DNA from 3 places in the Arthrobacter sp. TS-15 genome. Region 2 is predicted to be linked to each of the others. Evidence: riboswitches for the same ligand, from Rfam matches in the RefSeq annotation. Region 2 holds a riboswitch; each other region holds the start of a gene.
What was found. Region 2 has a riboswitch for cyclic di-AMP ahead of EU811_RS00745 (aggregation-promoting factor C-terminal-like domain-containing protein). Riboswitches for the same ligand answer to the same signal wherever they lie in the genome.
Positions count from the first base shown of each region.

Region 1: linked by a shared signal. The riboswitch ahead of EU811_RS20200 (M23 family metallopeptidase) and the one ahead of EU811_RS00745 (aggregation-promoting factor C-terminal-like domain-containing protein) in region 2 are both predicted to bind cyclic di-AMP.
Region 3: linked by a shared signal. The riboswitch ahead of EU811_RS22355 (M23 family metallopeptidase) and the one ahead of EU811_RS00745 (aggregation-promoting factor C-terminal-like domain-containing protein) in region 2 are both predicted to bind cyclic di-AMP.

Region 1 is NZ_SDXQ01000051.1:14,240-21,867, reverse strand. It holds gene EU811_RS20220 (DUF3027 domain-containing protein) at 1-56, shown strand, start outside; gene EU811_RS20215 (MFS transporter) at 100-1,407, shown strand; gene serC (phosphoserine transaminase) at 1,489-2,619, opposite strand; gene EU811_RS20205 (metal-dependent transcriptional regulator) at 2,913-3,608, shown strand; cyclic di-AMP (ydaO/yuaA leader) riboswitch at 3,820-4,031, shown strand; gene EU811_RS20200 (M23 family metallopeptidase) at 4,036-4,872, shown strand; cyclic di-AMP (ydaO/yuaA leader) riboswitch at 5,018-5,179, shown strand; gene EU811_RS20195 (C40 family peptidase) at 5,184-5,927, shown strand; gene EU811_RS20190 (NlpC/P60 family protein) at 6,026-6,823, shown strand; gene EU811_RS20185 (HNH endonuclease) at 7,040-7,540, shown strand; gene EU811_RS20180 (DUF6457 domain-containing protein) at 7,583-7,628, shown strand, end outside.
Region 2 is NZ_SDXQ01000004.1:30,173-37,800, forward strand. It holds gene EU811_RS00735 (response regulator transcription factor) at 1-404, shown strand, start outside; gene EU811_RS00740 (sensor histidine kinase) at 408-1,955, shown strand; cyclic di-AMP (ydaO/yuaA leader) riboswitch at 2,054-2,210, shown strand; gene EU811_RS00745 (aggregation-promoting factor C-terminal-like domain-containing protein) at 2,216-3,079, shown strand; gene EU811_RS00750 (glycosyltransferase) at 3,271-4,107, shown strand; gene EU811_RS00755 (pyridoxal phosphate-dependent decarboxylase family protein) at 4,123-5,514, opposite strand; gene EU811_RS00760 (HAD-IA family hydrolase) at 5,566-6,270, opposite strand; gene EU811_RS00765 (glyoxalase superfamily protein) at 6,316-6,693, opposite strand; gene upp (uracil phosphoribosyltransferase) at 6,740-7,375, opposite strand; gene EU811_RS00775 (nucleoside deaminase) at 7,398-7,628, shown strand, end outside.
Region 3 is NZ_SDXQ01000067.1:4,440-12,067, reverse strand. It holds partial or broken gene resB (cytochrome c biogenesis protein ResB) at 1-1,256, shown strand, start outside; gene EU811_RS22360 (SURF1 family cytochrome oxidase biogenesis protein) at 1,246-2,103, shown strand; cyclic di-AMP (ydaO/yuaA leader) riboswitch at 2,530-2,701, shown strand; gene EU811_RS22355 (M23 family metallopeptidase) at 2,705-3,529, shown strand; partial or broken gene EU811_RS22350 (TrkH family potassium uptake protein) at 3,591-5,020, opposite strand; gene EU811_RS22345 (vitamin K epoxide reductase family protein) at 5,143-5,796, opposite strand; gene EU811_RS22340 (TlpA family protein disulfide reductase) at 5,840-6,451, opposite strand; gene EU811_RS22335 (cytochrome c biogenesis CcdA family protein) at 6,497-7,246, opposite strand; gene lspA (signal peptidase II) at 7,250-7,628, opposite strand, start outside.

The DNA of each region.
Region 1 (7,628 bases), on a different contig from region 2:
AGGCAGCCGAGGATTCCGACGACGCTGAAGACGACGACGAAACCGGGGCTGAATAGGCATTGCGGAAACCCGGGGTGACCACAGTGAAGGCGGACGCTGATGTCCACCTTTAGGTCACTCGGAATCCTCAACTACCGCATCTGGTTCTTCGGTGCGCTGATCTCCAACATCGGCACCTGGATGCAGCGGACGGCGCAGGACTGGTTGGTCTTTGACCACTTGACCGCGCACGACGCCGGGGCCATGGGCATTACCCTGGCACTCCAACTCGGTCCCCAGCTTTTCCTTGCTCCGTGGGCGGGGCTGCTGGCCGATCGTTACAGCCGGCGGAAGCTCCTGCTCATCACCTTGGTGGCCATGGCCCTCCTCAGTACGGGCCTGGGCGTGTTGGTACTGCTGGGCGTCGCTGAACTCTGGCACGTCTACCTCTTTGCCCTCATGCTTGGAATAGTCACTGCCGTGGACGCCCCCGTCCGCCAGACTTTCGTCTCCGAACTCGTCACCGACGATTACCTGCCCAACGCGGTTGCGCTCAACAGCGCCTCCTTCAACGTGGCGCGGATGATCGGCCCCGCTGTTTCCGGTGTTCTGACGGTGGTGGTGGGCCCCGGCTGGGTGTTCCTCATCAACACGGTGTCTTTCGTTGCCATGCTGTGGGCACTGAAACTTATTCCTGCGTCCTCACTCCGCAGTCAACCCCGGGCAGCCGCGGGCAAGGGGCGGATCAGGGAGGGATTGCAGTATGTCAGGAACAGGCCCGACATCCAGGTGGTCCTGGTGGCGATCTTCATCGTGGGCACGTTCGGGCTCAATTTCCCCCTGTTCATCGCAGCCATGGTGGGCACCCAATTCGGCATGGATGCGGGTGCCTTTGGGGCCTTGAACTCGGTCATGGCCATTGGCTCGGTGACCGGTGCGCTGTTGGCCGCCCGGCGAGGCAGGCCGCGCCTCAGGTTGATCTTCGGGGCCGCCGGCGGGTTCGGACTTGCCAGCGCCCTGGCCGCATTGGCACCCAACGCCGTGCTGTTCGGGCTCGCCCTGATTCCGTGCGGACTCTTCGCCCTGACCCTTATCACCAGCGCCAACGGCTACGTTCAATCCACCACGGAAGCCGTGATGCGCGGGCGGGTCATGTCCCTCTACATGGCCATCTTCATGGGCGGCACCCCCATCGGGGCACCGCTGGTGGGGTTGGTGGCCAACGTCGGTGGCCCACGGTGGGCCGTGGGCGTCGCCGCGGTTGCCGGCGTCAGCACCGCCGTCGTGGGTTTGCTGTGGATCATCCGTGCGAAACAACTGCGGCTCCGTTTTGACCGCCGGGCCCGCGGACTGCGGCACTTCCGGGTGGAGTCGCTGCTTGCCCCTCCGGATACGGACGACGACGGCGCAAGCAGGCAGGGCGGGTAGCGCACCTTAAATGGCGGCGGCTTAAATGGCAGCGGCGCCGTACGGGAGCTACCCGCACGACGCCGGCCAAAGCCCGTGGTGCTACTTCTTCAGTTCTCCCACCACGTAGTCGATGCTGGCGAGCAGCGCGGAAACGTCGTCCGGCTCGATGGCGACGAAGGTGGCGATGCGGAGCTGGTTGCGGCCGAGCTTACGGTACGGTTCGGTGTCCACCACGCCGTTGGCGCGCAGGACCTTGGCGATGGCCGCGGCGTCAATGGAGTCGTCAAAGTCGATGGTGGCGATGACGTTGGAGCGGTCCTCGGCGTTTGCGACGAAAGGCGTGGCGTACTCGGAGGCCTCAGCCCAGGAGTAGATGCGGTTGGCAGAATCTGCCGTGCGCTTGCTGGCGAAGTCCAGGCCGCCGTTGCTGTTGAGCCACTGCACCTGTGCGTCCAGGGTCACCAGGGTGGAGAGCGACGGGGTGTTGTAGGTCTGGTTCAGCTTGGAGTTATCAATGGCCGTCTGCAGGTCCAGGAAGTCCGGGATCCAGCGGTCGCTGGCCTTGATGCGTGCAGCACGCTCCAGGGCTGCGGGGGAGAAGAGGCCCAGCCAGAGGCCGCCGTCGGAGGCGAAGTTCTTTTGCGGGGCGAAGTAGTAGACGTCCGATTCGGCAACGTCAACGTCCAGCCCGCCGGCCGCCGAGGTGGCATCCACCAGGACGAGGGAGCCTTCATCAGCACCCTGGACGCGTTTGACGGGCGCAGCCACGCCCGTTGACGTTTCATTCTGGGGCCAAGCGTAGACGTCAACGCCGGTTTCGGCCTGTGCCACCGGGCGGGTTCCGGGTTCGGCCTTGATGATGGAAGAAGCATCAAGGAAGGGTGCCTTGTTGGTGGCGGCAGCGAACTTGGAACCGAACTCACCGAAGGACAAGTGCTGTGCCTTCTTCTCCACCAGGCCAAACGCCGCCACATCCCAGAACGCCGTTGAGCCGCCTACGCCGAGGACAACCTCGTAACCTTCCGGAGCGCGGAAGAACTGGCTGAGTCCTTCACGGACCGAACCCACCAGGTTCTTGACCGGAGCCTGGCGGTGGGAGGTACCCAGGATGGTGGACGATGCTGCAGACAACGCCTCGATCTGTTCCGGGCGAACCTTGGACGGTCCAGCGCCGAAGCGTCCGTCCTTGGGCAGAAGGTCGGCGGGAATGGTGATGCTGTTGTCGCTCACGTGGCGCTCCAATGGGTGTCGGCTAGAGATGGGAGGTGGCATGGGGCATCAACTGCCCCTTCGACACCCCAATTCTGCCTGACACGGCCCGGCCTCAGGAACCTGCCACCGTCATAGTCCGCCACGTGGAATGCGGTCCCACCGAATGCGACCGGAATTATCCAGAGTAATTCCAAATAAGCTAGGCTGGGGGTTGGCGTTCAGGGGGCGGCGGTGCACACCGTCCGCCCTTGCCAGGGACGCGGTACGGTGGAGATTACGCAAGGAACTGCGTTCGAGGAGAGCTGAGCTGGATGACGGATCTGATCGATACCACTGAGATGTATCTTCGGACCATTTTGGAGCTTGAAGAAGAAAACATTGTGGCCCTGCGGGCCCGCATCGCCGAGCGCCTGCGGCACTCCGGCCCCACTGTTTCCCAGACCATTGGACGCATGGAGCGCGATGGCCTGGTGATTGTGTCCAACGACCGCCACCTGGAACTGACGGAAGCGGGCCGGAAGCGCGCCACCGAAGTCATGCGCAAGCACCGCCTCGCGGAGCGCCTGCTGGCCGACGTCATTGGGCTTGATTGGGCCTACGTCCATGATGAAGCGTGCCGCTGGGAGCACGTCATGAGCGAGCGTGTGGAGCGTCGGCTCTACGAGCTCTTGGAACACCCCACGGAGTCTCCCTACGGCAACCCCATCCCCGGACTTGAAGCGCTTGGCGGCCTTGCCAGCCAGCCCTTCCCTCGGCTGGATGTCAACCTTCTCCAGGCAATGGACGGATATGCCGCCGCTACCCGCGTGGTGGTCAGCCGCCTCGCGGAGCCCATCCAGGTTGAGCCGGAGCTCCTGACCCAATTGGACGAAGGCGGAATCCGTCCCGGAGCAAGTGTCTCGCTGGAGCGCGTCGGCGAGTACATCTCCGTCCGTGTTCCGGGCATCGAAGGAGCTTTGGAGCTGCCGCCCGAGGTGGCCGCGCACGTCTTCGTATCCCTCAACTGAGTGTCGACGGCAGCGCCGTGTCAAACCTCACTTCTGTCACTTTTTAGCGTGCGTGACCTGCGGTTTTCCGAAAATAGTGATAAGGGCTTCTCGCTCTGAGCCCGATCCTGTTGATAACGAATTTATTACCGAAGGCCTTAATCCCCTATAGTTATTTACTAGCGCTGATACCAAAGCGTTACCTGATCCGGAGCCGAGCTCTGCCAGCGGATCAGGTGTGTCACCCACCACTGGCAGAGGCGGGGGAACCACAAGCGGCTGTCTAAAGAAGCAGCCTTGGGGTGAAGTCCGCAGCAGAAGTGCCCACGTATACAAGTCCCTCTTGGGATACCTGTGTGCCGTGAGCGCCTCGCGCGGACCGGGTCTTTGTACTCTCTGACCCGAATCCGACAGCTAACTTCGCAGGCTTTTGAGAGAGGAACAGAGTTTGACATCGCAGAACGTCAGGGGTCGCCGCCGCGCGTCCGGCCCCGCTGCTGAGCTGCGGCCAGCCACCGTCGTCACGGAGATCCGGCCCCGCGCCACCGAGCGTCAAGTGCGCCGCCGTAAGAGCCCCCTGCGCCAGGTTGCCGACTTCGCCGCTGCCAGCGGCGTCGGGCAGAAGGCCGGTGTTGCGCTTGCCGCCACCGGGCTTGCCCTGACTGTCGGCCTGCCGGCCACCAGCCCGGTCATGGCCACCTCGGAATCGGGCCAGACCGAGTCCGCCCTCGCCGTCGCAGCCCCCGCGGGCAGCCAGCCCGAGGTTTCCGCGGCCGCGTCGGCGAAGATCGACTTCAGCCGAGCCGCAGTCGCCACTGCCGCTGACCCCGATGGGAAGTTGAAGCAACTGCTCAGCGCCCAGTCGGCCGGAAGCATCCAGCGCGCATCATCCGTTGGCACCATGGCCAGCCCCCTTGACACACTTACCACGGCATCGCCCTTCGGCTACCGCATCAGCCCCCTCACGGGCGGCGCCGGTGACTTCCACCGGGGCCAGGACTTCGTTGCCCAGTGCGGCACCGCTGTCCACGCAGCGGCAACCGGCAAGGTCACTTTCGCCGGATGGCACGAATATGGCGGAGGCAACCGTGTGGTGATCGACCACGGCAACGGCCTCGAGACCACGTACAACCACCTGTCGTCCTTCACCGTCCAGGTGGGACAAACCGTCAACCGTGGCGATACCGTCGCGCTGAGCGGCACCACGGGCGCTTCAACCGGCTGCCACCTCCACTTCGAGGTTCAGGTCAACGGTGAAGTCGTAGACCCCATGGGCTGGCTCTAACCAATCTGATGGTCGCCTCTCGCATGTGCGGGACACCCCGTGACCTGAATGTGACATTTGCGTTCAACTGTTGTAGCGTACAGAGCGCATCGGCTTTTTAGGGGGCCGGTGCACTTGAGTGGATTGCCTAGCTCTGCCACCTCTCAAGGTCCGTTCGCATAAATCGTCTGGCAGGGGCGGGGGAACCACTTCTGGTCTTCGTGAGAAGGCCTTGGGGTTAAGTCGCAAAACTTCCTTGGAAGCGGCGCGGCCGGATGACTCCCATCCGAATCCGACAGCTCACCTCGCAGGCATTGGGAGAGGCTACCTACGTGTCATCACGCACTACCCCTGCGCGCCATCGCGCCCAAACGGTTCGCACGAACCCGTTGAACACGCTTTCCAAGGCTGTATCCACCAACGCCGGAACCATGAGCCGTCAGGCCATCGTTCTGGCCGCAGCCTCAGGCCTCGTCCTCACCGTCGGATTGCCCGCACAGGCAGCCGACGCCGATGTTTCCAAGACTGAAGCCTCCAGCACCCAGCAGCTGGTTGTAACGGCAGTGGTTACCGCAGAGCCAACAGCCACCGTTTCCTTCGAGAGCCCCACCGTGGCCACCAAGGAAGCCCCCAAGGTAGTCCAGCGCGCAGCGCAGGTTACCGAACGAGCAACGGCCACCACGGACGAAGCCCCTGAAGCCGTGACGGCGAAGTCCTCCGAGGCCAAGGACCCGGCTGCCAGCGCAGCTGCTTCCGGCCTTGCTGCTATTGCCTACACCGGCATCGGCTCCCCGTACGTTTGGGGCGGAACAACACCTAACGGCTGGGACTGCTCCGGCTTCACCCAGTGGGTCTACGCCCAGGCAGGCATCAGCATCCCCCGCGTGAACGCCTGGACGGCTATGACGCCCACCAGCACTCCTTCTCCCGGCGACCTCGTCATGCAGAACGGCGGAGCCCATGTGGGCATCTACGTCGGCAATGGCATGATGATCAGCGCTTTGAACCCCGGCCAGGGAACGCTGCTGCACTCCGTAGCGTCCACCGGCACCTCCTCGTTCTACACCCTCCGCTAGAAACAATCCGGCTCGGGGTGGGCCGGCATGCCCGCAATGCCGGTCCTACCCGCTACCCGTGTGCACCCAACGGCGCTCGGATACGAAAAGAGAAAATCATGACCAGTGCAAACAAGCTTGCACGGCACCGCGCTGAGGCCCCCAAGACCAGCTCGCTTGCCGTCATTGCCAAAGCTGTCAGCTCCAACGCCGGTGGCGTTGGCCGCCAGGCAGCAGTGATCGCCGCAGCTTCAGGCCTGGTCCTGACCAGCGGCATCGCGGCCAACGCAGCCGAGACCAACGTTGATCGTGAGTCGACCTCCACGTCCACATTGGACGTCCAGTCCGTAGCGCAGGCCACCATCGCGGCCGACTCCACTGTGGCTATCTCTTACGAGCGTCCCGTGGTCACCACCGTGGAAGCTCCGGCTCCCGTTGTGGTGGAAGAAGCGCCGGCCAAGGTTGAAGCCAAGGTTGAAGCCAAGGAAGTACCTGCGGTTGCCGCCAAGGCCGCTCCTGCAGCCAACGCCACCGTGGCCGTCAGCAACTCAACCCCCGCTCCAGCAGCTCCGGCGGCTTCCAGCGGACTCGGCGCAGCCATCGCTGCAGCTGCTTACGCCCAGCTCGGCGTCACCCAGGACTGCACCATGCTGGTCACCAACTCCCTTGCAGCCGTGGGAATCAACTTCCACGACTGGCCTGCAGGTTACCTCTCCTTGGGCCGCACGGTCAGTGCAGCAGAAGCCCAGCCCGGCGACCTCGCCTACTACGCAAACGGTGGTTTGGCCGGACAGGCGCACATCGCTGTATACGTGGGCAACGGTCAGGCAGTTCACGGTGGATGGAACGGATCCACCACGGCACTGTTCAGCGTCAACGTCGGTTCCGGCCCGGTTTTCATCCGCGTCAACGGCTGATTCACTTTCTTCAGAACACCCCGCAGGCTCCGGCCGGCGGGGTGTTCTGCTTTAACCGCGCATGAACTCTTGCCGACACTGTGAGCGAAACGACAGAAAAATTCGTTGATACGGCATATAAGTGCTTACCCTTATGTTGTCGATCCACAGCCCGTACATGCAGAGGGCAGCCGGCCCTCGTGCCCCTGACGGGTGCGGCCGTGAAGAGGTACGTGCATGCGCACACTCGTTCTGAATGCTGGATATGAACCGCTGGCGGTAATAACATTCCGCCGGGCGCTGGTCCTTGTGCTCACTGGGAAAGCTAGCGTAGTGGCCGAAGGCGACGAGCCTGTCGTCGGGCCACAGGAAATTCTTGGACGCCCGTCCGTGATTCTCCTTAACCGCTACATACGTCCCAAGTACAACAAGGTCACCGCCGTGAGCCGCCGCGGCGTGCTTCGCCGCGACGGTCACCGGTGCGCCTATTGCGGCAAAACAGCCCACACCATAGACCACGTCCACCCCAAATCCAGGGGCGGCGCGGATTCCTGGGAAAACCTGGTTGCGGCGTGCTTGAAATGCAACAACGCCAAAAGCGACCACACACTGGCTGAAATGGGTTGGAAGCTCCGTTTCAAACCCGGAGTGCCCCAGGGAACCATGTGGCAGATCAAAGAACTCGAGAAACCTGCGCCGGACTGGGACCCGTTCCTGTTGCCGGAATCCGCTGCCTGATCGATTTCTGCTGACCTCCGGCCGCCCGGGTAGTCTGGGCGGATGGAGTTCAACGCCGTGATTTTGGCGGGTGGCAGGGCCACCCGCC
Region 2 (7,628 bases):
CCGCCGGAGGGGACGACTACGTCACCAAGCCCTTCAGCATGGAAGAGGTCCTCCTACGCCTCCACCGTCTGGTCCAGCGTTCCGGGGTGGCGGCCATGGACACTGCCGAGCTTGTGGTGGGAGATCTCACGCTGAACGTGGACACCCGCGAAGTCACCCGGGCCGGCGAGGACATCCCGCTCACCGCCACCCAGTTTGAACTTTTGCGCTACCTCATGGAAAACCCCAAACGAGTGGTCAGCAAAGCCCAGATTCTGGACCGGGTGTGGGACTACGACTTCGGTGGCCAGGCCAACATCGTGGAACTCTACATCTCCTACCTACGCAAGAAGATCGAAGCCAACCATCCGCCCATGATCCACACCATCCGTGGCGCCGGGTACGTCATCAAGCCAGCGGACTAGGCGTTGAGCACACTGTCAGGAGTGGCCAAAAGCTCCCGTATTCCCGGAAATCCACAGCGCAGCTGGCTGAACCCGTCCACCTGGCACCTGCGGACACGCCTGGTCCTGGTGGCCATGGCGCTCCTGGTGGCCATCTGCGGAGCCGTGGGCATTGTCAGCTACGCGTCCATGGACATGGTCTTCAACAGGCAGCTCGATAGGCAATTGGAGCAGGCGTCCAGCCGCGCGACCGACTTCGGCAGGCCGCCGTCGAACTTTCCCACGAACCCCTCCGGAAGGCCTGACCCGCTGGAAGCGCGCGGCCAGGCCGCGGGAACGCTCAACGCGAGGATCGACGGCTCAACCGTGAGAAGTTCGGGGCTCATCGACGCCCAAGGCAACCGCGTTTCACTCTCCGCAGCCGATGAGCAGGTCCTGTTGTCGCTCCCCAAGGACAACGTGCCGGTGGATCGATCCCTATCCAATGGTGACTACCGGCTGGTGGCAGTGGACACCTACGGTGATGTGATCGTGACGGGGCTGCCCTTGGCGGACAAGCAAAGCGCCGAGGCCTCGCTGGTGTGGACCATGGTGTTGGTTTCGTTGGGCGGATTGGTACTGATCGGCCTCGCCGGAACAGTGATCATCCGGCGGACCATGCGGCCGCTTGAGCAGCTCTCCGAGGTTGCCACCAAGGTTTCGCGCCTCCCCCTCGACGCCGGTGAGGTGGCACTTGCGGTGCGCGTACCGCCGTCGGCCGCTCATCCCGGAACGGAAGTTGGAAGCGTTGGCCATGCTCTGAACCAGATGCTGGAGAACGTCGCCAGTGCATTGGAAGCACGGCAGGAAAGCGAAACCAAGGTGCGTCAGTTCGTCGCTGATGCCTCACACGAACTCCGCACACCGCTCACCGCGATCCGAGGCTACACGGAGTTGCTGAGGATGACCGAGACCTTCACCGACGATGGCCGCAAGTCGCTGGCAAGGGTCCAGAGCCAATCGGAGCGCATGACCACGCTGGTTGAGGACCTGCTGCTGCTGGCGCGCCTGGACGAGGGGCAGCCCGTGAAAGTCGAGGACGTTGACCTGACCCAGTTGGTGATCGAAACCGTCAGTGATGAGAAGGTCATGGCGCCGGATCACATCTGGCACCTCCAGCTCCCCGATGAACCTGTGACAGTCCGCGGCGATGTAACGCAATTGCACCAGGTGCTTGCCAACCTGCTGTCCAACGCGCGCAAACATACCGATCCCGGCACCACCGTGGTGACAGGCGTCATGCTCTCCGCTGATGGCAGCGCAGTGGTCACAGTGACGGACAACGGCCCGGGCATTCCGGTCGATTTCCAAGGCCGGATCTTCTCCCGTTTTGCCCGCGCTGATGCCGCGAGATCGGGTTCTGAAGGCACCTCGGGACTGGGCCTTTCCATTGTGGATTCGATTGTTGCCGCCCATGGTGGCACCGTGGAGGTGACGTCCAGGCCCGGGCGCACTGAGTTCGCGCTGCGACTTCCCACGGTAAGCACCGGAGAAGGTCAGGCACGCCGGCAAGGCGACTCACCGGCGTCGTGATCTCTGTTACCTAAATGTGACTTCTGAAGAAACCTCCTGTACCGTCGAAAGGGTGGGTTTCCCCAAGGACCCACATCCGGGATGCGCCGAGCTCTGCCACTTCCCGGAGTCCGTTCTTCTTTGAGGCAGAGACGGGGGACCCACAGTCTCCGGGCCTGGCAATGTGCCGCCCTAGGGGTGAAGCCGCAGCGTGACGCGCGGCCGGATGACCTCATCCGAACCCGACAGCTAACTCCGCAGGCGCTGAGAGGTCACACAACATGTCTGAATTTAACGATCAGACGCGCCCTTCTGCGCGTCACCGCGACGAACACAACGCACCGCTCACCAAGTCGCAGTCCGTCCTCAAGAACGCTGCCCGCCAGGGTAAGTCCGGCCACCGCATGTCAGTCGTAGCCGGCGTTGTTGCAGCCGCACTGGGTGTTGCATCGCTCGGAACCGCCGCAAACGCTGCGTTGACTCTCCCTGAGGCGAGCCGCGTTGCCGGGACCCAGGCTGCTGCCCAGGTCAGCGCCAACAAGTCAGCTGAAATCTCCGCTTCCTTGGATGCTGCCGCCGCCAAGGGCGCAGCTGACCGGGCTGCCGCGGACAAGGCAGCTGCTGAGAAGGCCGCTGCCGACAAGGCTGCCGCTGACCAGGCCGCTGCTGAGAAGGCTGCCGCTGACGCTGCAGCCAAGCAAGCCGCCGACGCCGCTGCCGCCCAAGCCGCAGCTGAGAAGGCTGCCGCTGACGCTGCAGCCAAGCAAGCCGCCGACGCCGCTGCTGCCGCCGCCGCTGCGGAAGCTGCAGCTGCCGCTGCCACCCCGAAAGCCGTGGACGACCCCGCCGCTGCCAAGGCCTACGCCGCCAGCATCCTGGGCAACTACGGCTGGAGCGCAGCTGAGATGACCGCGCTGAACACCCTGTGGGAGAAGGAATCCAACTGGAGGACCACTGCCACCAACGCTTCCAGCGGCGCGTATGGCATTGTCCAGTCCCTCCCGGCCGGCAAGATGGCCTCCGCTGGTGCTGACTGGCAGACCAACTACCAGACCCAGATCAAGTGGGGCCTGAACTACATCAAGGAGCGCTACGGATCCCCGTCCGCCGCTCTGGGCTTCCACTTGGCCAACAACTGGTACTAAGCCAGACCGCTTCATTGCCGCGCCCGTTCCCGCCGTCCGCCCCAGTACCCACTGGAGCGGATGGCGGGAACGGGTGCGGCTTTTGCTGTTTTACAGGCGCCACCCGTGGTTCACAGGCGCTGCCCATGGTTCACAGCGCGGTCACAGCCTCCGCCTAGAGCCCACATAATCGGCCGTCGCATGCTGGATATATGACGCTCACAGCTCCCCGGCCAGCACTGCATAGGACGGTGCAAGTCCCTCCCGCCAGCACACCCGCGCTGGCTCCCGTCCTGGACATCGCCCTACCTGTGTTCAACCAGGAAGTCCGCCTGGAAGAAGACGTTCGCAGGCTACACGGGCACCTTGCAGACACTCTTCCGCACACCTTCCGGATCACTGTGGTGGACAACGCCAGCACGGACGGCACCCTGCGGATCGCCGAACGCCTGGCGAGGGAATTCCCCGAGCTTATGGTGGTCCGTCTTGATCGAAGGGGCCGCGGAAACTCCCTCCGTAAGATCTGGTTGTCCTCCGCGTCACCGCTGCTTGCCTATATAGACCTGGACCTGTCCTTCGACCTTTCGGCCGTGGCTCCTCTTCTGGCCCCGCTGATGTCGGGCCACTCCGACCTCAGTGTCGGCACGCGTCTGGCAAAGGCTTCGCACGGGAGATTCAGCCACCACCGTGACGTCATTGCACGCACCTACAATTTTCTGTTGCGCGTCCTGACGGGAGCGCGCTTCTCCGATGCTGAGTGCGGGTTCAAAGCCATTCGTGCCGACGTCGCCCGCCAGCTGCTCCCCTACACCCGTGATGAAGCATGGTTTTTCGACACCGAACTGCTGATCATCGCTGACCGCTCCGCTCTGCGCATTCATGAGGTGCCGGTGGACTGGAGCGACAATCCCGACTCAAGTGTCGACGTCGTACGTACCCTTTTGACCGACCTCAAAGGGTTGGCGGGGCTGACCCGCAAACTGCGCCGCGGGACAATTCCCGTCGCCGGGCTTCGCGCCGAACTGGGCCGGGGCCCTCACAGGCACTGAACTTTCCGAAGAGCGCTACGCCTCCGGTTCAGCCTCCACCGCGCCCCGTACGGCCGCGATGGACGCGGCCACATCACCAGCGTCCGTGGTCCAGTTGCTCACAGAGATCCGCAGGATCTCACGTCCTCGCCATGACGAACCGGACATCCACACCGCGCCCTCGGCCATGAGCCGCTGGGTGATGCGGTGCGTGCGATCGTCACTGCCGAAACTCACGGAGACCTGCGTGAATACGACGTCGTTGAGCACTTCCACTCCCGGGATCGCGGATAGTCCTTCAGCCAAAGCACGGGCATTTGCCGCAAGACGGTCCACCATGGAAATCACGCCGTCCCGGCCCAGCTGCCTCAGTGCCGCCCACACCGGAATGCCGCGGGCGCGGCGGGACATCTCCGGAACTTTCTCGAAAGGGTCCCCCGGTCCGGCATCAGTGGCTATCAGGTAACTGGTGTGAACACTGAAAGCACGCCTCAAGGCTTCCGGGCGGGCCACGATTGCCAGGCCACAGTCGTAGGGGACGTTCAGGGTTTTGTGTGCGTCCGTTGCCCACGAGTCGGCGTCCTCAACACCGGCCAGCCGGGTACGCAGCGTTGGGCTCACAGCCGCCCACAAACCAAAGGCGCCGTCCACATGTACCCATGCACCGCGATCGTGGGCCACGGCTATGGCCTCCTCCATGGGATCAAACGCACCGGAGTGGAGGTTGCCGGCCTGCAGGCAAACCAAGGATGGCCCCGGCTGCTGATCCATGGCATCGGCCAAGGCATCGGGAAATATCCTGCCCTCGTCGTCGGCGTCTACCGGAACGCATGCGCCCAAGCCCAGGTACCGCAACGCGAGATCGACGGCCGCGTGCCGTTCCCGTCCTGCAAAGGTTGTGATGCGCGGTGCCCCGTTGAGGCCGAGTGCTTCGAGGTCCCAGCCCGCCTCGTCCATTAAGTACTGGCGGCCAGCCGCCAGCCCCACAAAATTGGCGGTGGTGGCGCCAGTGGTGAATCCGACGTCGGCGGTGGCGGGCAGGTGCAGGAGGTCCAAAAGCCAGGCGGCGGCAGATTCTTCAATCGCGGCGGCGGCGGGGGTGGCGAACCGGAGCCCTGTGTTCTGGTCCCAGGCGGAGACGAGCCAATCGGCGGCCATGGCAGCAGGGAGGGTTCCGCCCATCACCCACCCAAAGAATCGACCGGACTGGATCGCCATGAGCCCGGGCTCAGCCAGTGCGGCGAGCTCATCAATGACCTCTGCGGCATCGGTGGCTCCGTCCGGGAGACGCGGCAGGATGCTCCCGGCCACCTGATCGGCATCCGAGGAAGGACGGACAGAACGCGTAGGGACAGACGCAAGCCAGTCACCGGCGTGGACCATAGCCCGCTCCAATGCAGCACCGTACGCCTCCGGCATCGCAGACATGCGCACAGCCTACGCCCGGTTCACTGCGCCGAACAGACCGGGCAGAAAACCTTAGAGCGTTAGCGTCAGGAGGTGCCCGCCGTCGTCGTCCTTTACTGCGGTGACCGTCACTGCGGTGTAGTCCGGGATCTGCCACATGCCCGGTTCCAGGTCCGCATTGTGCCTGGAAGCGGCCTTGCCCACCACAACGGTCCGCATTCCCGCGGCACGGGCGGCAGCAATACCGGCAGGCGCGTCTTCGAAAACCACGACGTCGGCCGGGTCGGCTCCCAGGAGCGCCGCCGCCTTAAGGTACCCCTCCGGGTGCGGCTTACCGCGGGTGACTGACTCGGCGGTGACCGCGGTGGACGGCATGGCGAGCCCGGCCGCCTCCATGCGGATCCCGGCAAGGATGCTGTCGGCGGAGGTGACAAGCGCGATCGCTTCATCGGGCAGCGCGGCCAGCACGGCTGCCGCGCCCGGGAGGGCGATCACGCCATCCGTCCGGGACCGTTCCATCTCGCCAAGCTCAGCGGTCAAAGCTTCAAAGTCAGCACCGGCGGGCGCGTACCGGCGCACGGTGTCGCCGGCTTGGACGCCGTGGGAGGTGCGGAGGATCTCGTCGAAATCCAAGCGGTAGCGGTCGGCGAACTCGGACCACACCTGCTCCACGATCGCTGTTGAATCAACCAGTGTGCCGTCCATGTCGAAGAGGATGGCGCGGGCGGTCAACGTAGGCGTCTCAGCGGGGAGAGCGGGTTCGGCAGGATGGCTCATGGTTCCATCCTGCCGCACGCTGTCTGCCACCCGGCGAAGTGTGACTTAGCCGTTGGGCCTCTGAGGCAGGTACTGCACCGCCCACTGGTTGCCGTCAGGGTCCGCGAAGTAGACAAAGTGGCCCCAATCCTGGACGTCGACGTCGCTAACATCCACACCGTTGGCCTTGAGGTGATCATGCGCCTTATTGATGTCAGCCACTACCACTTGCAGATTGGGCGCCGAGCCTGGGGGGGCGTCGGTGAGGCCCTCACCGATAGCGATGGAGCACGCAGAACCCGGAGGCGTCAGCTGAACGAAGCGGATGCCATCAGTGGGACGCTCATCGAAGTCGGCATTGAAACCAACCTTGTTAACGTAGAAATCCTTCGCGCGGTCGACGTCGGAGACAGGGACAAATACCAGTTCAAGTTTCCAGTCCATGCGCCACAGGCTAACCAAGCCCGACGAAAACCGGTAGGGGGCTCCCTTAGCCCGCCACGCCGTAGAGGCGGTCGCCGGCGTCGCCCAGGCCGGGCACAATGTACGACTTCTCGTTGAGCTTCTCGTCAATGGAAGCCAGAACTACCTTCACGTTGGCGTCTGCGAGCTCTTCTTCCAGCTTTGCCAGTCCTTCCGGAGCAGCCAGCAGGCAGATGCAGGTGACGTCCGAGGCGCCGCGCTTGAAGAGGAACTTGATGGCCTCACGCAAGGTGCCACCAGTTGCGAGCATGGGGTCCAGGACAAAGATCTGGCGGCCGGTGAGGTCCTCGGGGAGGCGCTCGGCGTACGTGATGATGTCCAGCGTTTCCTCGTCCCGGGCCATGCCCAGGAAGCCCACTTCAGCGGTGGGGACCAGCTTGGTCATGCCCTCAAGCATGCCGAGGCCTGCGCGCAGGATGGGGACCACCAGCGGCGTGGGCTTGGTGAAAGCCGTGCCAATGGTGGTGGTGACGGGGGTTTCAATCTCCACTGGCTGAGTCTTGACCTCGCGGGTGGCCTCATAGGCCAGGAGGGTGACGAGTTCTTCAGTGAGCTGCCGGAAGACCGGTGAAGGAGTGTTCTTATCCCGCAGAACGGTGAGCTTGTGAGCGACCAGCGGGTGGTCCACGACGAGTGTGCGCATCCCCCAAAACTATCATTGAGACATGAGCGCCACCGAGCCGTATCAAGCAGATCACCTGGCCTGGATGGGCCTTGCCCTGGACGAGGCCCGGTTGGCGTTGAAAACTGACGACGTCCCCATTGGCGCCGTGGTGTTGGGGCCCGACGGCGGCGTGCTGGGTTCCGGACGCAACGAACGGGAAGCGCACGGGGACCCGACCGCCCACGCGGAGGTTGTGGCCATTCGTCAGGCTGCTGCTTCGTTGCGTCAGCGC
Region 3 (7,628 bases), on a different contig from region 2:
ACCCCCCGCGTACCCCGAAGCGACTCTCCCGGCTGCCGGAGTACGGAACCCTGGAGCTGCCGGCGGACGCCGGGATCCCCGCCGCGGCCGCCATCGCCGACGCGGCCGCTGCGCTGAAGAAGCGCGGCTACCGGGTCCAGGTCAGGGACCAGGACGGAGCTTTGCCGTCACTGGGTGCCGAGCGCGGCTTCCTGAAGGAAGCCGGGAACCTGGTGTTCCACACCTCGCTGATCGGCGTTCTGATCTGTTTGGCCATTGGCGGGCTGTTCGGGTTCCGCGGACAGAAGATCCTGATCGAAGGCGATACGTTCGTCAACACGCTCGTGGGCTACGACAACTTCGCGCCCGGAACCAACTTCCAGTCCTCGTGGTTGGAGCCGTTCACGATCACGTTGGACACGTTCGCGGTCCGCTTCGACAGGGAGTCCAGCAGGCAGTTCGGCCAGCCCATCGATTTCACCGCCCAGCTAAGAACCCGGGATGCGCCCGACGCGGCTCAGGAACCCCGAACGCTGAAGGTCAATGACCCTGTCTATTTCGGGGAGGTGGGCGTCTTTTTGGTCGGCAACGGCTACGCCCCGGTCATCACTGTGCGGGACGGCAACGGCGACACGGCATTCAGTGGCCCGGTCGTGTCCATCCCGAACGACGGGGTCTACACCTCAACGGTTGTCGTCAAGGTTCCTGATGCCCGTCCGGCGCAATTGGGTTTCGTGGGATTCTTCCTGCCCTCCGCCATCAAAAATGATGAAGGGGTCGCTTACAGCTTCGACCCGGACCCGCTGAACCCCCAACTGAACCTGAACTCCTACTACGGGGACCTGGGCCTGGACGACGGTGTGCCGCAGAATGTCTACAACCTGGACGTGAAGGATTTGACCCAGCTTAACGGGCGGGAACTGCCCGCCAAGGGCATCACCTTGACTCCGGGTGGCACGTACACGCTGCCCGAGGGCAAGGGAAGTATCAGCTTCGATGGCCTCAAACGCTACATCGGTGTGGACATCCGCAGCACCCCCGGACAGACCGGCGTGCTGGTCTTTTCGTTGATGGCCGTCGCGGGCCTGATGGCTTCGTTGTACGTGAACCGTCGGAGGGTCTGGGTTCGTGCCGGCGCCCACGAGGACGGGCGGACGATGGTCGAATACGGTCTTCTGGCACGGGGCGAAGACCATCGCCTGGCCGCCGAGGCGACGGCCATCCGCGCACTGCTGGCCGGGCAGTGGCAGCTCCAGGAGGGCCCCGGTGGCGTATAGGTTCCTGCTGTCCTGGCGTTGGGCCGGTTTCCTGATGGTCGCGGCACTGTTTGCCGCCGCGTGTATTGGACTGGGAAACTGGCAGATGGATCGCCGGAACCAGGCCGTGACCGAGATCCGCAGGGTCCAGGAGAACTACGACAAATCCCCTATGCCGTTCAAGGATGCCCGTCCTTATTTTGACGTCGCCGACCCTGAGGCGAAATGGACGACCGTATCCGTGACTGGCCGGTACCTTGGGCAGGACCAGAGAATCGTCAGGAACCGGCCGAACAATTCCGCCGCCGGATACGAGGTATTGGTCCCGTTCCGGGTGAGCTCCGGTGAGACGATCGCGATCAACAGGGGATGGCTGCCGATCGGCAATGACCGGCCCGGATACCCCGACACCGTGCCTGGCCCGCCGACCGGCGAGGTTACCGCGGTCGTCCGGATCAAACCGTCCGAACCTGATCTTGGCCGTGACGCACCCGAGGGCCAGCTGGCCAGCATTGACCTGTCCTATTACGGGAAGCAACTCGATTACCCGCTCATGAGGGGCAGCTACGGGGTGATGGCCTCGGAGTCCCCACAGCCGGCCGTGGCCCCCCAGCAGCTCGCCGCGCCGGCGGTCAAGGAAGGGTCGAACCTGTCCTACGCCCTGCAGTGGATCACGTTCGGGATCCTGGCCTTCGTCGGATTTGGATACATGGCACGGCAACAGGCCCGGATCGGTCGCGAGGAACGCGACATGCCGGACGACGTGGCGGACCCGGTTGAAGCCCTTCAGCAGCCCCGGGCGACATCCCGACCCAAGCGCTCCGGCTCCGAAGAAGAAGACGCGCTTCTGGACTCCATGGGACTCTAACCCCCCGGCCTGGGCAAGGATGACAGCGGCAACCAGGCCGTCACGCCGTCACCGTGAGGAGCGTGCCCGCCTGGTTGTCCGGGCCGATCCGTTGCCGCGGAAACACCGTCCCTTTGGGGAACCATCAGGATCCCTTGCTGGCCCTCGCGTACACCTCAGCACGGGGCAATCGACACAGCTCTGTGCCCGGCACGCCCGGGACCGGAACCATCCGGATGTGGGGTTCGTTGGTGCCATTAGCTGCTCATCTGAAGATACGCACCTATGTAGCTTGGCTTGGGCTGCGAGAAGCGAGACCGGGACAGGCACCAGCGCCCACGCCGCGCACGTAGTGTCACGAAATTGTAACGATGAGGCTTTGCGGCTACTATTAGTTCAGGTTTTTCTGTACTAAAACCCTTGATGCCGCACGCTCAGCCCCGCCGGTGGCATCAAACGACTATCCCTTTTACGGCGGGGGTGGAGGACCCAGAATCGGCAGCCAGCCTGCCTTGGGGTGAAGCCGCGATGTCGGTGGTCAGATGGCCACCGGGGTGCGGCCGGGTATTTCCTTGGCCCGAACCCGACAGCTAACTTCGCAGGCGAACCGAAAGGATCCCCCTTGTCTTCCTTATCCCCCCATGGCCGCCGCCGAAAACCAACCTCCGGTCCCTTGCTTCGCGCGGCCGCCCGGACGACTTCCCGGGTTACGCCGCAGCACCGGGGTGTGCCGGCTGCCGGGCCGCGCGTGAGCCGACGCAAACAGGTCACGGCTGCCGCCACGCTGAGCGTCGCCGCGATTCTGACCGCTTCTCTAACGGCCGCCCACGCCGGACCGGCCCCCGCCGGAGCCGGCCCCGTTGTGCAAGCCTCAGCGGCGAAAGCTTCCATTGCGCCGGTTCAGGCCTCTGCCGGGGCGTCCATCAGCTATGAACGGCCCGCTGTCACCACCGAGCAGGCGCCGTTGCCCGTGCCCGCCAAGACCCAGGGTGCCGCCGCGGGCACGGCATCTCCGACGGCTGTCTCCCCCGCACCGGCTGTTGCCCCCGCTGCTTCCTCTGCCCGGCTCGGCGCGCCGCTGGCCAGCATGTCCGTCACGTCGCCGTTCGGTATCCGCTCCAGCCCGATCAGCGGCTCCGGGGAACTGCATACCGGACTGGACCTCGTGGCAGCGTGCCAGACCGCGGTGTTCGCCGCAGGCAATGGAACGGTCGTGGAGGCGGGTTGGTCACCCTATGGGGGCGGAAACAGGATCGTGGTGGACCACGGCAACGGCTTGAAGAGTACGTATAACCATCTGGCGTCCATCGAAACCTCTGTCGGGGCGACCGTGGCCGCCGGCCAGCGGCTCGCCGCGGCCGGGACCACCGGAGCCTCCACCGGCTGCCACCTGCACTTCGAGGTGCTTTTGAACGGTCAGACAGTGAATCCGCAGGGCTGGATGTGACCCTGGAGGGCGGCACCACTCACCTCGAAGAGGCGCGGCTTGTCGATCGAAGGGCACGCGGCTAACCGATGATCGGTCGCTCTTCGGGAAAGTGGTACAGCTGGCTGCGCTGGCGCAGGGCCAGTGCCGCGGCCAGGGTGACAGTGCCGACACGGCCGGCGAACATCAGTGCCGAGAGCACGTACACCCCGGAGGGCGGCAGTTCGGCACTGAGGTTGGTGCTCAGTCCCACGGTGGCGAAGGCCGAGATGGTCTCGAACAGTACCCTGTCAAGGGAGGCCCCGCTGATCTGCAGGAGCAGGAAGGCGGCGACGGAGACGAGGGTTGCTCCGGCGACGATCACCGAGATGGCCACCCGCATGGTGCCTTGGGGGATGGTGCGGCCGTAGACCTTCACGTCGGCATCGCCGCGTGCTTCGGCCACGATGGCCAGGAACATGACGGCGATGGTGGTCACCTTGATGCCGCCGGCCGTGGACGCCGAGCCACCGCCTGCGAACATGAGCGCGTCGGTGAGGAGCATCGTGGTCGATTCCATCTGGTTCTGGTCCACCAGGTTGAACCCGCCCGAGCAGGTCATGACGGAGGCAAAGAGCGAATGGATGACCTTCTCCCCGCCCCTAAGTTGCCGATGGTCCGGACGTTGTCCCATTCCTTGACGGCCCACAGGACCGTGCCTGCGCCGAGCAGGATGAGGGAGACCTGGATGGTGAGCTTGGTGTGGAGGTTCCACTTCTTCCAGTTGAGCCCGTTTTGCTGGAGCACCATGACCACGGGGAAGCCGAGGCTGCCCAGGAAAACGCCCAGCATCAGCGGAACCAGGATCCAGAGGTCGGTTTCATAAGGGACGATTCCGTCGGAGTGCGGTGTGAACCCCGCGTTGTTGAAGGATGAGATGGAGTAGAAGACGCCGTGCCACACGGCCTGCCAGAACGGTTCGCCCAGGACCAGGAAGCGGGGGGTCAGGGCCAGGGCCAGTACCGCTTCGATGACCACGGAGGTCACGATGACGATCCGCAGCAGCGCACCAACTTCACCGAGCCTTCCGGCGTTGTTCATGGCTTCCTGGGCGATGAGCTTGCCGCGCACGCCCAGGCGCTTGCTGACCATGAGGGCCAGCAACGAGGCCAGGGTCAAGGTACCGAGTCCTCCAACGAAGATGCCCACCAGGATGACGAGTTGGCCGAAGAAAGACCAGTGCGTGGCCGTTGATACCACGGTCAGGCCGGTGACGCACACGCTGGAAACGGCCGTGAACATGGCCTGGTGTAAGGGTGTTCGCTCGCCGGACGCGGCGGACGCGGGCAGGGACAGCAACCCGGTAAAGAGCAGAATCACCACCACAAAGGCGCTGAAGGCGAGGCGGGCCGGGGAGGTGTTGGCGATGTTGTCGATGAGGTCGCGCAGCCCGGTCAGGATTCCCGCTCCCTCGTGGTCCGGCGCACCGGGCCCGCGGGTGGCGGGCTTGGGCCTTGACTGGTTCCGGGCCATGGGCATTCCCTTGATTGGCGGGGCGATGAAGGTTTGGGGACTCTGGGGCCGGACGTTAGAGGTTCCACTTCGTGCAGGGCGGCCAGCGGCAGCGGGACTCCGGCCGCGTGCCCGGGGTCTTCCTAGAACCCGGAGGTGCCAATGAACACGTGTAGGAAGGCGAAGAAGATGGTCGCGGCGGCGGCCACGTAGAGCAGGGCCGTGATGATCCAGCCGGACTCGGCCACGATGCGAGCGGCCCGGGCGGGTATCTTGATGATTCCGTGTGTGAGGTTCCGGGCCGTGACCCAGACGAAGAGGGGAATCATCGCCGCCCAGACGATCATGCAGAAGGGGCAGAGGATGTGGATCGAGTACAGGGCCTGGGACCACAGCCACACAACAAAGGCAAAACCAAGCGTGACGCCGGCTTGGAGCCCTGCCCAGTACCAGGGCGCGAAGGTGGCTCCGGAGAGCAGTGCCATGCCGGTGGTGATGATGACAGCGAACGCCACGATCCCGATGAACATGTTGGGGAAGCCGAACACTGAACTCTGCCAGGTCTGCATGACCTGGCCGCAGGAAATCCACGGATTGACGTCGCAGACGGTTTGGTATCCGGGGTCTTTGAGTACTTCGAGTTTCTCCAACACCAAGGCGCCGGATGCCAGCCAGCCGATGACCCCGGTGATGAGCAGGAGCCAGCCAAGAGGCTTCTCACGGGTCAAACGGGGAGACTGCGGTGCGATGGATCCGGCAGCTTTCACGGTCGCAGTGGGTGGTGGGGTGATGGTCATGGGGAGGGAGTCCTTTGGGTCGGATTCATGGTGGGCCTTGTGTTCAGGATCCGGTCGCGGCGGAGGTGATCAGTGCTTTCAGGGTTCCTTTTTGGGAGACTCCGAGGATCCGGGCACTGACGCGGCCTTCTGTGTCGAGCACGAGGGTGGTGGGTACCGCGCGGGGCGGGACGTACTCTGTCATTGCCAGCAGAACACCGCCGTCGCTGTCATCTATGCTGGGATACTGCACGTTGAAGGTCCGTTCGAAGGCTGCCGCAGTTGCGGCATCGTCGCGGACGTTGACCCCGAAGAACAGCACGCCCTTGTCCTTGAATTCGGTGTGGAGGGCGGCCAGGTCCGGCGCCTCGACCCGGCAGGGTGCGCAAGCTGCATACCAGAAGTTGAGGACCACGACCTTGCCGGCCCAGTCCTGGGCAGAAACCTTCTCGCCGTTGAAGAGCTGGCCTTCCAGGGAGACCCGGGACCCGCGTGATGCGGGTGGGTATTCGTTCACGGACCCGTCGCCGGCGATGTAGTTCTTGTCATCTCCGGCCTTGGCCTGCTCAGCCAGATCGTCCTGGCCTGCACAGCCGGCGAGGGCGATTATTGCCGCGCCCAGGCCCAGGACGGTGCGGCGGCGGGGTCGCCGGTGCGCTGGTGGTTGACTGCTCATGAGGTTGTCCTTGCTTTTCGTATCAGAGGTCCGGAGTGGACGTGCCTAGACGGGCATCAGGAACGTTCCGGCAAGGTTCTGCAGTTGGTAGATCCATTGCACCCACAAGCCGGACACCATCAGCACGCCCAGAATGATGAGCATGACGGCGCCGCCGATGTTCACGGCCCTGATGTGCCTGCGCACCACGGCCAGGACCTTTGATACCCAGTTCAGGCCCAGGGCCACGAAGACGAAGGGGACGCCCAGGCCAAGGCAGTAGACAAAGGCCAGCAGGGCCCCGCGCCAGGCGCTTCCTGCGGTGACGCTCAGGCTGAGGACGGCGCTGAGTGTCGGGCCCATGCAGGGGGTCCAGCCCAGGCCGAAGACGATTCCGAGCAGCGGTGCACCGGTGAGCCCGTTGCGGCCGGGGAGCTGGAATTTCCGGGTTTGTTGGAGCCAGGAAAACCGTCCGAGCAGCACCAGTCCCATGAGGATGACCACGATCCCCAGGCCCCTCATGAGGGGGTCCTGCCAACGGATCAGCCATGACCCGATGGCTCCGAAAGCCGCCCCGTACAGGGTGAACACGGCACCGAAGCCCAGAATGAACAGTGCAACGCCGGTAAGGACACGTCGTCTGTTGCGCGGTTGGGTCGGGTCCGTAAGCCCGGAGACGAAGCCCAGGTAGCCGGGAACCAACGGAAGAATGCAGGGCGAGAGGAAGGACACCAGGCCTGCCACGGCTGCCAGGGGCAGTGCCAGGACCAGGGCGCCGGAGGTCACCGTCGAGGCAAAGTACTCACCGATGTCCACCGCTCAGGGCCTTTCTTCCGAGGCCCGGGCAGGGGTGCGGATGGATCCGAGTACCAGCAGGCCGACTCCACCGGTGATGAAGACATCGGCAAGGTTGAAGGTCGGGAACCATCCGGTGTGCAGGTAGTCAACGACTCCTGCCCCGTCCATCCGGTCCACCAGGTTCCCGACGGCGCCGCCGAGCAGGAGGGCCGCTCCGGCCCGGGACATCCGGTTGAATCCGGGAGCCGCCCGGTACAGGTAAACGGCCAGCACCGTCACGATTGCTGCGGTCGCGGCGACGACAATCCACGGGGATAAGGTGGCGCCAAGGCTGAACGCGACACCGGTGTTGTACGCGAGCCGGAGATTAAATACCCCGTAGTCAAGGACTCGGCCATCA